4 regions of the Xenophilus sp. genome follow, and region 1 is predicted to be linked to each of the others. Evidence: predicted binding sites of a transcription regulator. Region 1 holds the regulator's gene; each other region holds the start of a gene.
What was found. Region 1 encodes LexA, which represses DNA repair genes until DNA is damaged. Its sites were predicted from a motif close to ACTGTATNNNNATACAGT; they were not measured.
Positions count from the first base shown of each region.

Region 2: a site for LexA is predicted at 1,909-1,926, ahead of imuA (translesion DNA synthesis-associated protein ImuA). Genes of this name have one in related genera too.
Region 3: a site for LexA is predicted at 1,255-1,272, ahead of ACIY1X_RS19600 (ATP-dependent helicase). Genes of this name have one in related genera too.
Region 4: a site for LexA is predicted at 1,564-1,581, ahead of ACIY1X_RS05985 (PA0069 family radical SAM protein). Genes of this name have one in related genera too.

Region 1 is NZ_JBIQNC010000124.1:6,389-9,589, forward strand. It holds gene adk (adenylate kinase) at 1-84, shown strand, start outside; gene ACIY1X_RS17440 (asparaginase) at 180-1,163, opposite strand; gene lexA (transcriptional repressor LexA) at 1,251-1,943, shown strand; gene ACIY1X_RS17450 (hypothetical protein) at 2,067-2,390, shown strand; gene ACIY1X_RS17455 (D-2-hydroxyacid dehydrogenase family protein) at 2,508-3,201, shown strand, end outside.
Region 2 is NZ_JBIQNC010000053.1:5,771-8,971, forward strand. It holds gene ACIY1X_RS10555 (DNA polymerase Y family protein) at 1-1,112, opposite strand, end outside; gene imuA (translesion DNA synthesis-associated protein ImuA) at 1,081-1,902, opposite strand; gene ACIY1X_RS10565 (efflux RND transporter periplasmic adaptor subunit) at 2,086-3,201, shown strand, end outside.
Region 3 is NZ_JBIQNC010000157.1:2,011-5,211, forward strand. It holds gene ACIY1X_RS19600 (ATP-dependent helicase) at 1-1,243, opposite strand, end outside; gene corA (magnesium/cobalt transporter CorA) at 1,514-2,500, shown strand; gene mnmA (tRNA 2-thiouridine(34) synthase MnmA) at 2,544-3,201, shown strand, end outside.
Region 4 is NZ_JBIQNC010000021.1:15,082-18,282, reverse strand. It holds partial or broken gene ACIY1X_RS06000 (NAD-dependent epimerase/dehydratase family protein) at 1-342, opposite strand, end outside; gene ACIY1X_RS05995 (thiol-disulfide oxidoreductase DCC family protein) at 342-803, opposite strand; gene ACIY1X_RS05990 (GbsR/MarR family transcriptional regulator) at 872-1,474, opposite strand; gene ACIY1X_RS05985 (PA0069 family radical SAM protein) at 1,588-2,682, shown strand; gene ACIY1X_RS05980 (TfoX/Sxy family protein) at 2,686-3,051, opposite strand; gene ACIY1X_RS05975 (VOC family protein) at 3,113-3,201, opposite strand, start outside.

The sequences.
Region 1 (3,201 bases):
GGCGCGCCCCAGTACCGCGCCATCAGCGGCGTGGGCTCGGTCGACGAGATCACCCGCCGCGCCTTCGAGGCACTGGGCGGCTGAGCCTGCCCCCTTCCCACCGGCCTGCAGCCGGCGGCGCGAAGACGAAGCCACTCCCCCGCGGGGCAGTGGCTTTTCTTTTGCCGCATCGGGCCGGCTCAGCCGGCCTGCATCAGCGAGAGCATCAGCGCGATGCGCGCCTTCACCGGCGGCAGATCGACCGCCTCCGGCAATGCCTCTGCGCCCGACGCCAGCACGCGGCCGAAGGGGCAGCGCGTCGTGCGCACCACGGTCACGCCCGCCGCCTGCGCCCGCTGCGCCGCCGATTCGAGGTCCCGGTGCAGCGTCGCGTTGCCGGTGCCGGCCAGCACGAGGCCCTGCACGCCGACGGCAGGGTCCTGCGCGCGTTCACGCAGCAGCGCATCCACCAGCCGTCCGCCGGCGCCGGCGTGACTGAGCACGATCTCCACGCGCGGCCACGGCGCCTGCTCGGCGATGCGCTGCAGGAGCGCCGGCGCCGCCGGCGGCGATGCCGGCCAGCCCTGCGCCAGCGTCACGCGGCCTTCCTCGATCACGCCCAGCGGCCCGAGGTCGCCGGAGGAGAAGGCGTCGAGCCGGTAGGGGTGCACCTTCTGCACCGCCTGAGCGCCGTGGATCGTCCCCGCGCACACCGCGAGCACGCCCGCCGCCCCTGGAGTGGCCGCGACGCCGATCGCATCGCGCAGGTTCTGCGGCCCGTCGGGCGCAAGCGAAGTCGCCGGGCGCATCGCGCAGGCCAGCACCAGCGGCCGCCGCGGCGCCAGCACGCTGTGCAGGAAGAAGGCCGTCTCCTCCAGCGTGTCGGTGCCATGCGTGACGACGATGCCGGCCACGTCCTGCGCGAGCCAGTGCGCGCAGCGCAGCGCCAGCGCGCGCCAGACCCCGGCATCCATGTCCTTGCTGTCGATGTTGGCCACCTGCTCGGCCTGCAGGGCCACGCCCGGCACCTCGATGCCGGCCAGCAGCTCGTCCACGCCGACCTCGCCGGCGCGGTAGCCGAGGTTGTCGCCCTGCACGGCGGCCCGGCCGGCGATGGTGCCGCCAGTGCCCAGCACGACGACCTTCGCCGACCCCGGCGGTGATGCGATGCACTTGTCAATCATGAGAAACTGGTTAAAAATACAGTTACTGGATGCGCAATCAGTGTCCGGCCTGCCCCGGTCATCCGCGTTCTTGCAAGGAGTCGTCCGATGCTCAACCTGCCCGCCTCGCCCTTCGCCGTCAAGCTTACCGCCCGGCAACAGCAGATCCTGGACCTGATCCGCAGTGTCATGGCGCGCACCGGCGCGCCGCCCACGCGCGCCGAGATCGCCGCCGAACTGGGCTTCAAGTCCGCCAACGCGGCCGAGGAGCACCTGCAGGCACTGGCACGCAAGGGCGTCATCGAGCTGGTCAGCGGCACCTCGCGCGGCATCCGCCTGAAGGGCGATGCGCTGCGCGCCCTGGGCGAGTCGCGCACGAGCCAGATGTCGCTCGCCCTGCCCGGCATCGCCCAGCTCGCGCTGCCGCTCATCGGCCGCGTCGCGGCCGGCTCGCCCATCCTGGCGCAGGAGCACGTCGACCAGACCTACTACGTCGAGAACACCCTGTTCCAGCACAAGCCCGACTACCTGCTCAAGGTGCGCGGCATGTCGATGCGCGACGCCGGCATCATGGACGGCGACCTGCTCGCCGTGCAGGCCACCAGGGAGGCGCGCAACGGCCAGATCATCGTGGCGCGCCTGGGCGAGGAAGTCACGGTCAAGCGGCTCAAGCGCACCCGCGACGCAATCGAGCTGCACGCCGAGAACCCCGACTACCCCACCATCGTGGTGCAGCCCGGCGAGCCCTTCGAGATCGAGGGCCTGGCCGTCGGCCTGATCCGCAACACGATGCTGATGTAGCACCCGCACCGATTCCGGGCCGTGCCAGGTGGCGGGCGTATGGCTGCTCTTGCAGGCCATCACCCTGGCGCGGCCTTCCACCGACGAATCCTGCCTGTGTTCAACCTTCCCTCAGGAGTTCACATGGGAATCGCATTGCTCACCCTGGCCGACCTGTTCGTGCCCTTCCAGTCCATCGCCGGCCGCTGGATGGAGAGCCGGCACCGCCGCCGCCACGCGCTGCGCTACGTGGCCGTGCGGCCGGCCTGCGGCCTGCACGGCAGCGCCGCGGCGCAGCAGGCCATCCGGCCGGCCAGGCCGCTCAAGATCACCCGGCTGGTCGAACGCGGCCAGCAAGGCCGCCCGGCCGCAGGCGGCGTGGTCATCTCCGGCCGCATGGACGAGGTCTGCGCCGAGCTGGAGCGGCTGGCCGCGCTGGAGGCAGCCGGGTCGCCGCTCACGCACTGACGCCGGCAGCTGGGGCGCCCGCACTAAGGCGGCGCGCCGGCACCACGCCCTTCCAAGGGCACTCTGGAGCCCCGGCGGCCCCGATGCGCGGGCATGCGCAAGGCACAATGGAAACCCATGAACATTGTGATCCTTGACGACTACCAGGACGCGGTGCGCAAGCTGCGATGCGCCTCCAAGCTCGACGCCTACGCAGCCAAGGTCTACACCAACACGGTCAAGGGGATCGGCCAGCTCTCGGTGCGCCTGAAGGACGCCGACGTGATCGTGCTGGTCCGCGAGCGCACGCAGATCACGCGCCAACTGGTGGAAAAGCTGCCCCGCCTGCGACTGATCTCGCAGACCGGCCGCGCCGGCGCGCACATCGACGTCAACGCCTGCACCGAGTTCGGCGTGGCGGTGGCCGAGGGCTCCGGCTCGCCGCAGGCCCCGGCCGAGCTGACCTGGGCGCTGATCATGGCGGCCATGCGCCGCCTGCCGCAGTACATCAGCAACCTCAAGCACGGGGCGTGGCAGCAGTCGGGGCTGAAGTCGGCCTCCATGCCGCCCAACTTCGGGCTGGGCATGGTGCTCAAGGGCAAGACGCTGGGCGTCTGGGGCTACGGGCGCATCGGCCAGCTGGTGGCGCGCTACGGGCAGGCCTTCGGCATGCAGGTCATCGTCTGGGGCCGCGAGGCGAGCTGCGAACGCGCCCGCTCCGACGGCTTCCAGATCGCACCCAGCCGCGAGGCGCTGTTCGAGAACGCGGACGTGCTGTCGGTGCACCTGCGCCTGGCCGAGGACACGCGCGGCATCGTCCGGCTGGAGGACC
Region 2 (3,201 bases), on a different contig from region 1:
GGGTGTCCCTCCCGCAGTTCCAGCGCCACGGGCTCGCGCAGCAGCCACGCGGGCAGCAGGCCGGTGCCGGGGCCCTCCTGCGCAGGCGCAGCCGCCGGCTGCGCCTGCACGGCCGGCACCCAGGCCTGCATGCGCTCGGGGCGGTGGTCGGCCTGCGGGCGGGCGCGCAGCACCCGCTGCGGGCCCAGGCGGGCGCTGAGCTTTTCCACCAGCTGGTGCAGCGGCTCGCCGGGGCGGTTGTCCTCGGGCAGGAAACTGCGCGCCGCGCCGGCCCAGGGCGCCGTCTCCAGCACGTGCAGGCGCAGCCAGCCGGTGGGCGCGGCCAACTGCGTGAGGGCCAGCCGCTCGGCCAGCAGGCGGCGCAGGTGGGCCATGTCCTGCGTCGGCTCGGCGGTGCGCACCACCAGTTGCTGCTGGCGCGGCAGGTCGACGCCGTTCAGGCGCTTGAGGTCCAGCGTCCACTCCAGCGCGAAGGCCAGCACGCCGCGCTGGCGCGCCTGCAGCCACAGGCGCAGGCCGGCCAGCAGGCGCTGGGCGGCCCACAGCAGTTCCGGCGCGCGGGTGGCCAGGGCGGGCAGCTCGATGCGCTGGCTGAAGGTCTCGGGCAGGGTGAGCCAGGCATGCCGCTCGGGCCGCAGGCCCCAGGCGATGTCCAGCGCCTCGCGCAGTCCGGGGCCGAAGCGCCGCGCCAGCCCGCCGCGCGGCAGGGCCGCGGCCTGCCCCCAGGTGTGGCAGCCCATGCGGGCCAGCACGTCCAGGTGCGGCCGGGCGGCCGTCAGCGTCCACAGCGGCAGTGCGGCCGGCAGTTGCTGCGGCGGACGCTGGCCGGCGGCATACAGGCGCAGCCGCGCCAGCGCGACCAGGCTGGTGGCGCCCTGCACCCGCCGCACGGGCACGGGTGCCGGGTTCTCGGCGGCCATCTGGCGCATCAGCGCCTGCCGGCCGCCCCACAGGCGCTCGCAGGCCGCCACCTCGAGCAGCAGCGCTTCGTCCAGCCAGGCGACGTGCGGGGTGAAGCGCAGCGCCCACCAGCCCAGGGCCTCGGGCGCGGGCATGGCCGGCGCCTGCGGCTCCGGCGGCTCAGGCGGCCACCACAGCGCCAGCCAGTGCATGGCCTGCCTCCTGAAAGTCGGTGCGGCGCGGCCGGCGCGGATCGAGCCGCAGCACGGTGGCACCGCCACCGGCGGATGCGGCATCGGGAACGGCCATCCGCCGGCGCCGGCTGGCGGCGGCCAGCAGCGCCGCCATGTGCGCGCTGCGCGCGGGCAGCGCCAGCGGCGCGGCCATCGGCGGGCCGCGCCGCTTGAGCACCTGCACGTCCAGTTGATCGGGTCGGCCCTCCGACGGCGCCACGCGCAGCCGCAACCGCGCCGGCGAGGCGCCCTCCCTGTCCGCCTCGGGCCGCAGCACGAACAGCAGCGCCGCGTGCCGCGCAGCGGCCAGCTGCAGGCGGCGCAGTTCGGCCGCCCGCGCCTGGGGCAGCCACGCCAGGACGGCGGCGGCGCCGGCGCAGCGCAGCGCCTGCTCGCAGGCCCAGAGCCGTTCGGCCGCCGTCCCGGCGCGCACCCACAGCAGCGCCTGCACCGGCAGGCCGGCACCGGCCAGGGCCGGGCCGAAGGGCTCGTGCGGCGGGCCGACCAGCACCACCGGCGCCTCCCGCTCGGCCACCGCCGCGGCCAGGGCCGGCAGCAGCAGCGGCCACAGGGGTGCGTCGGGCGCGGGTTGCAGCAGTTCGGTGAGCGCGCCCACCGGCCAGCCGCCGCCGGGCAGTTGCGCGTCGAGCGCGGCATGGCCGGTGGGCCGGGCCGGGCCGTCGGCGGCGCCCAGCTCGTCGCCCCGCCAGAGGTCGGCGCAGGCGGCGAGTGCCTGAGGGAACGGGGAGGAAGATGGAAGTGCGGGCATCGAAGAACTGTATTTATATACAGTTATCGACGCCTTGGGCAACACGCCGGAGTGTCCCGCCCGGACATTTGATCCGAAATTGCAACCAAACTTTGCCTGCCGTTTACGCAAGCCCTTTACGCTTGCAACTTTCGCACGCCTATCCGGCTCCTGCGAACCGACCTCCTCGAAGGAACACCCACCTTGAGCTTCTTCCATCTGCCGGGCCTGGCCGTGACGGTCTGCGCCCTCGCCCTGCTGGGCGCCTGCAAGGACAAGCCCCAGTCCGCCCCTCCTGCGCTGCCCGAGGTGATGGTGCGCGCCGTCCAGCCGCAGACCGTGCCGCTGCATGCCGAGCTGCCCGGGCGCACCGCTGCCTTCATGGTGGCCGAGGTCCGGCCCCAGGTGGGGGGCATCATCCGCAGCCGCCCCTTCACCGAGGGCAGCACGGTCAAGGCCGGCCAGGTGCTCTACGAGATCGACCCCACGCCCTTCCAGGCCGAGGTGCAGCGCGCCGAGGGCGCGCTGGCCAACGCGAAGGCCACGGTCGCCTCCACCCGCGCCTTGGCCGAGCGCTACAAGGCACTGCTGCCGCAGAAGGCGGTGAGCCAGCAGGAGAACGACAACGCCCAGGCCGCCTACGAGCAGGCCAGGGCCGCCGTGAAGGTGCAGGAGGCGGCGCTGAACACCGCCCGCATCAACCTGCAGTACACGAAGGTGACGGCCCCCATCGCCGGGCGCACCAGCCGCAGCGCGGTGACGCCCGGCGCGCTGGTGTCGGCGGCGCAGGCCACGCCGCTCTTGACGATCTCGCAGCTCGATCCGATCTACGTGGACATCGCGCAGTCCAGCACCGAGGTCCTGCGCCTGCGCCAGGCGCTGGCGGCCGGCCGGCTCGACCGCGGCGACGCGGCCCAGCGCGTGGTGCTGATGCTGGAGGACGGCAGCCGCTATGCGCACGAGGGCCGCGTGCAGCTGACCGAGGTGACGGTGGACCCGAGCAGCGGCTCGGTGACGCTGCGTGCGCGCTTCCCCAACCCCGAGGGCCTGCTGCTGCCGGGCATGTTCGTGCGCGCCGTGGTGGACGAGGGCAGCACGCCGCAGGGCATCGTGGTGCCGCAGTCGGCCGTGCTGCGCGACCGGCGCGGCAACCCGATGGTGCGCGTGGTCACGGCCGACAACAAGATGGTGGAGCAGCCGGTGGCGATCGCCCGCTCGGTGGGCACCCGCTGGCTGATCAGCGAAGGCCTGAAGGCCGGCGACCGGGTGGTGCTGGCGGGCGGCCAGCACGTGCAGCCGGGCGCCACGGTCAAGCCGGTG
Region 3 (3,201 bases), on a different contig from region 1:
GGATGTTGCGGCGCGCGAGTTCCAGTTCGAGCGCGGCGCTGTGGCTGCTGGTGCGGAACAGCACGGCCTGCTGCTTGAGCCTGAGGCCGTTCTCGCGGCAGGCGAGCACGCGGTCGGCCACCCAGGCGGCCTGCGCGGCCTCGTCCGCCACCAGCACGAGCTGCGGCGCGCCGAGCGAAGGCCGCTCGGTCCACAGCCGCTTGGCGTGGCCTTCGCCGGCATGGGCCATCACCGCGTTGGCCGCGTCGAGGATGGGCTGCGTCGAGCGGTAGTTGCGCGCCAGCGTGACCACGCGCGCCGCTTGCGCGAACTGGCCGGGAAAGTCCAGGATGTTGCGCACCGTCGCGCCGCGGAACGAATAGATCGACTGCGCGTCGTCGCCCACCGCCGTTACGCCGCGGCCGTCGGGCTTCAAGCGCAGGAGGATGCGCGCCTGCAGGCGGTTGGTGTCCTGGTACTCGTCGACCAGCACGTGGTCGAAGCGCGCGCCGACGTGCGCGGCCAGCGCGCTCTCGCCCATCATCTCGGCCCAGGCCAGCAGCAGGTCGTCGTAGTCGAGCACGTTCTGCTGCGCCTTGGCCTCGACGTAGGCGCCGAAGAGGCGCTCCAGCTCGTCGTGCCATTCGGCGCACCAGGGGAAGTGCTGGCGCAGCACCTCGGGCAGCGGCATGCAGGTGTTGACGGTGCGCGAGTAGATCGAGAGGCAGGTGCTCTTGAGCGGGAAGCGCTTCTGGCCTTCCCGCGCCGCCAGGCCCAGGCGGCTGCGCACCCAGCCCATCAGGTCCTCGGCGTCGCCGCGGTCGTGGATGGTGAACTGGGGGTCCAGGCCGATCTGCGGCGCGTACTCGCGCAGCAGCCGCGCGCCGATGCCGTGGAAGGTGCCGGCCCAGGGCAGCTGCGGCAGGGCGTCGGCGCGCAGGCCCAGCACGCGCGCAGCGACCTGGCCGGCGCGGCGCGACATCTCCTGCGCCGCGCGGCGCGAGAAGGTGATCAGCAGGATGCGCTGCGGGTCAGCCCCGCGGGCGATCAGGTGCGCGACGCGGTGCGCCAGGGTGCTGGTCTTGCCCGAGCCGGCGCCGGCGATGATCAGCAGCGGCGGCGCGCCGGCGCCGTCGTCCGCGGCGAGGCCGTGCTCCACCGCCGCCCGCTGCGCGTCGTTGAGCCCGGCCAGGGCCTCGGCCAGCCGCGCCTCGGCGGCGGCGATGCCGGGGGCGGTCGGGGTGTCGGAAGCCAGGGCGGACATGCCCCGAATGTACTGGACGTCCATCCAGATGCCGCGCCGCGCGCGAGCGCGCCGCATCATGTTGCGGTGCCATAATCGCGCCCCGTTGCCACACAGGAGAAATCGCCTTGGATAGCGACCCGTCTCGGCAGCGTTCGGCGTCCCCCCTCTAGTCTCCCGCGCGCTGGGTGCGGTGCAGGGCCGGTCCATGGGAACAAGGGCGTGCGAGCGCGCCCCGTCTTCTTCCCCTTCTTTTGCCCTCACCGTCCGAACACACCAGGGGAGCACGCCATGCTCAACATCTTCACGCTCGCCAACGGCCGGCTCGTCCAGGAAGAGATCGAGTCGCTGGAGGAACTCTCGCGTTTCCAGCCCATCTGGGTGGACCTCGAATCGCCCTCGCTCGACGAGAAGCGCTGGGTCAAGCAGTACTACGGCCTGTCGATCCCGGAGGACGTGACCGACGAGGACATCGAGGAGTCGGCCCGCTTCTACGAGGAAGACAACGGCGACCTGCACGTGCGCAGCGACTTCCTGATCTCCGATGCCGACGAGCCGCGCAGCGTGCGCGTGGCCTTCATCCTGAACCAGCACAACGCCGAGCTGAAGAGCCGCGGCGTGCTGTTCTCCATCCACGACGAGGACGTGCCCGTGTTCCGCCTGCTGCGCATGCGCGCGCGGCGCGCGCCGGGGCTGATCGACAACGCCAAGGACGTGCTGCTGGCGCTGTTCGATGCGGACGCGGAGTATTCGGCCGACACGCTGGAAGGCATCTACGACGAGCTGGAGAAGGCCGGCAACCGCGTGCTCAAGGGCAACGTGAGCGACGAGACCGCCGGCGAGGTGCTGGGCCTGATCGCGCACCAGGAGGACCTGAACGGGCGCATCCGCCGCAACATGATGGACACGCGCCGCGCCGTGAGCTTCATGATGCGCCAGCGCATGCTCGACGCCGAGCAGTTCGAGGACGCGCGCCAGATCCTGCGCGACATCGAATCGCTGGACAACCACACGGCCTTCCTGTTCGACAAGATCAACTTCCTGATGGACGCCACGGTCGGCTTCATCAACATCAACCAGAACAAGATCATCAAGATCTTCTCGGTGGCCAGCGTGGCGTTGCTGCCGCCGACGCTGATCGCCAGCATCTATGGCATGAACTTCAAGTTCATGCCCGAGCTGGAATGGAGCCTGGGCTACCCCTACGTGCTGGCGCTGATGATCGCCAGCGCGGTCGGCCCGATGCTCTATTTCCGTAAGCGCGGCTGGTTGAAGTAGCGGCACCGGCGAAGGCGGCGGCGGGCTGGGACAATCCGGCCCCATGACCCGTCACCGCATCGTCGTCGGCCTCTCGGGCGGCGTGGATTCCGCCGTCACCGCGCACCTGCTGAAACAGCAGGGGCACGAGGTCGTCGGCATCTTCATGAAGAACTGGGAGGATGACGACGACAGCGAGTACTGCTCGTCGAACATCGACTTCGTCGACGCCGCCAGTGTGGCGGACGTGCTGGGCATCGAGATCGAGCACGTGAACTTCGCGGCCGACTACAAGGACCGCGTCTTCGCCGAGTTCCTGCGCGAGTACCAGGCCGGGCGCACGCCCAACCCGGACGTGCTGTGCAACGCCGAGATCAAGTTCAAGGCCTTCCTCGACCACGCGATGCGCCTGGGCGCCGAGAAGATCGCCACAGGGCATTACGCCCGTGTCCGCTGCGTGGCAGCGGACACGGGCGAGCCCTTTGGGCAGGAAGGAACATCCCGCGCGGCCGCGCGGGATGGCGCCCGCGTGCGCTATGAGCTGCTCAAGGGCCTCGACCCGGCCAAGGACCAGAGCTACTTCCTGCACCGCCTGAACCAGGCGCAGCTGTCGAAGGCGCTGTTTCCGGTGGGCGAGCTGCACAAGACGGAGGTGCGCCGCATCGCCGCCGAGATCGGCCTGCCGGTGGCGGCCAAGAAGGACTCGACCGGCATCTGCTTCA
Region 4 (3,201 bases), on a different contig from region 1:
CTGCGCGTAGCGCGTCGGGTTGCGCTCGATGCCCAGCGCCGAGACGTGCACGACGCGCCGCACGCCGGCCTGCGCGCAGGCCTCGAACAGCGCCTGCGGGGCGGCGGCATGGACGGCCGCCATCGGCGCGCGCGGCGAATCGCGCAGCACGCCGACCGCGTTGACCACGGCGTCGATGCCGGCGAGGTGGGGCAGCCAGTCCTGCGGCAGCGTGGCGTGGATGAAGTCCAGCGCGGGCGCGCTGCGGCGGCTGCGGGCGACGACCGCGTGCCCCGCGCCGGCGAGTGCGTGCGCCACGGCGCGGCCGACGAAGCCGCTGGCACCGGCGAGCAGGACGCGCATCAGCGGCCCCCCCGTGCGCCGCCGGGGACGGTGCAGATGCCCTCCCGGCAGCCTGCGCTGCGGCGCGCGGCACGGCGCGCCGCACGCTCGAACAGCGGGCCGATCAGCCAGCCCGGCAGGCGGTACCTGTGGCGCACCAGCACCGGGTAGGCGCGCCGCGCGGCCTGCGAGACGAGCGGCAGGCCGAGCAGGCCGCTCACCAGCGGCAGGCCGGCGGCGGCGTAGGCGGCGCGGAAGGTGTCGACGCCGACGTAGACGCGGCCTGCCGCGTCGACCGCGTGGATGGCCTCCATCAGCGCGGCGCGCGGGGCGGGGCCGCCGGTGAAGTCCGCCGGCGAGCAGTCCACGAAGGCGAGCCGGCCGGCGCGGTCGCGCGCCTGGAGGTGGCGGATCTCGCCGCTGCACAGGCGGCAGCTGCCGTCGTAGTAGAGGGTGAGCGGATAGGCGGGGCTGGTCTGCATGATCGTCACTTTCGATATTTCAGTCAAAACAGAAATAAAGGTGCAAAAAAAGAGACCGGAAAGCGATCTCAGAGCATGGGCAGGCTGGCATGGCGGTCGGCCTCGTCGTCGCCGTCCGGGCCGCCGGGCCGGGGCGCCCTGGCCGCCGCGTCGCCGCGCACGAAGCGCTGCACGCTGGCGCCGAGGCTGAGCACCTTGTCCAGCGTGCCGGGCGACAGGCGCAGCATCTCGTCGGCCCAGGCGCCGAGCTTGTCCATCAGTTCCATCGTCGCGCGGATGCGGTCCTGCGCATCGGCCGGCTCGCGGGCGAAGTCGGGGCTGGCGACGATCTCGCGCAGCAGGCGGGTGGTGGGGTCGAACTCGCGCTCCTTGCGCTCGCGCACCACGGTGCGGAACAGCTCCCACACGTCGACGCTGGTCTCGAAGTAGTCGCGCCGGTCGCCCAGCACGTGCGTCACGCGCACCAGGTTCCAGGCCTGCAGTTCCTTGAGGCTGTTGCTCACGTTGGAGCGGGCGACGTTCAGCGTTTCCGACAGCGCCTCGGCGTGCATGGGCTTGCCGTGCACGAAGAGCAGGGCGTGGATCTGCGAGACGGTGCGGTTGACGCCCCACATCGAGCCCATCTCGCCCCAGTGCAGGACGAACTTGCGTTGCAGTTCGGTCAGTTCCATGGCGCTCAGTGTATGGTTTCCGAAATTTCTGTCAACAAAGAAATTGATCGAAAGGAGCGCCGCCGTTGAAATGTCGATGAGCGATGAAAACTGTATTTATGTACAGTATTTCCATGGCCGACGCCCACATTCCCCTGCATGCCATCAAGGGCCGCGGCGCGGCCTCGCGGCTGGCGCACCGCTTCGAGAAGGAGGCGCGGGGCAGCTTCGACGACGGCTGGGGCACGCTCGAGGAAGAGGACTTCGTCACCGCCGCCCCGGACGCCGTGGCCACCGAGGTGCGCTTCGAGGACGCGAAGTCCGTGCTCGGCGGCAACGACTCGCCCGACATCCCCTTCGAGCGCTCGCTCAACCCGTACCGCGGCTGCGAGCACGGCTGCATCTACTGCTTCGCCCGGCCCACGCACAGCTACCTCAACCTCTCGCCGGGCCTCGATTTCGAGACCAAGCTGATCGCCAAGCGCAACATCGCCCAGGTGCTGCGCCAGGAACTGGCACGCCCGCGCTACCAACCGGCCGAGATCGCCATCGGCACCGCCACCGACTGCTACCAGCCCATCGAGCGCGAGCTGCGCCTCACGCGCTCGGTGATCGAGGTGCTGCAGCAGGCGCGGCATCCCTTCGCGCTGGTCACCAAGTCCAGCGCCGTGGAGCGCGACCTGGACCTGATCGCGCCCATGGCCGCGCAGCACCTGGCGGCCGTCTACGTGACCGTGACCACGCTCGACGGCGAGGTCGCACGCACGCTGGAGCCGCGCGCCGCCGCGCCGCACCGTCGGCTGCGCACCATCCGCACGCTGGCCGAGGCGGGCGTGCCGGTGGGCGTGAGCGTGGCGCCGCAGATTCCCTTCGTCACGGAGGACATGGAACAGGTGCTCGAGGCCGCCTGGGACGCCGGCGCGCGCAGCGCCTTCTACACGGTGATCCGCCTGCCGTGGGAGGTGGCGCCGCTGTTCCGCGAGTGGCTCGACGTGCACCACCCGCAGCGCGCGGCGCGCATCATGGCGCGCATCCGCGAGATGCGCGGCGGCAAGGACTACGACGCCGACTGGAGCACCCGCATGAAAGGCACCGGCACCTGGGCCGAGCTGATCGGGCAGCGCTTCGCCAAGGCCACGCGGCGCATCGGCTTCAACCGCGAGCGCATCGTGATGGACCTCTCGGCCTTCCGCCCGCCGCGGGAGGACGGGCAGGGCAGCCTGTTCTGACCTTCAGCGGCCGGGCTTCTTCTTCGTCTTGCGCATTGGCATGGGCGCATTGGCCGTGCGCAGCGCCGCCTCGACCGCGCGCCGTGCCCACAGCGCGGCCGCCTGCCGGTCCTCGAACACCGTCTCGGGCGCCTGGCGGTAGGAGGTCGTCATCTTCCTGCCCTGGCGCTCGAAGCTGAAGGCCGGCAGCGCCAGCGCCTCGAAGTGCGGCAGCGTCTGCGCGTCGGTCTTCAGGTAGAGCACCTCGCGCACCACCAGCGCGAACATCAGGTCGTCGTGGTAGACGCCGTAGCCGCCGAACATGCGCGCGATGCGCACCGGCCCCAGGCTGGCGAAGACGTCGTGCAGGGTGTCGCTCAATTGGCTCATCGGGCAACCTCCGTGCTTCGCACCGCGGTGCGAGCCCCCTTCGGAACGGCCGGGCGTGGGCTCATGCCGTGATCTCGATGCGGTTGCCGTCGGGATCGAGCACCACGCTCTCGTAGTAGCCGTCGCCGGTGCGGCGCGGGCCGTCGAGCA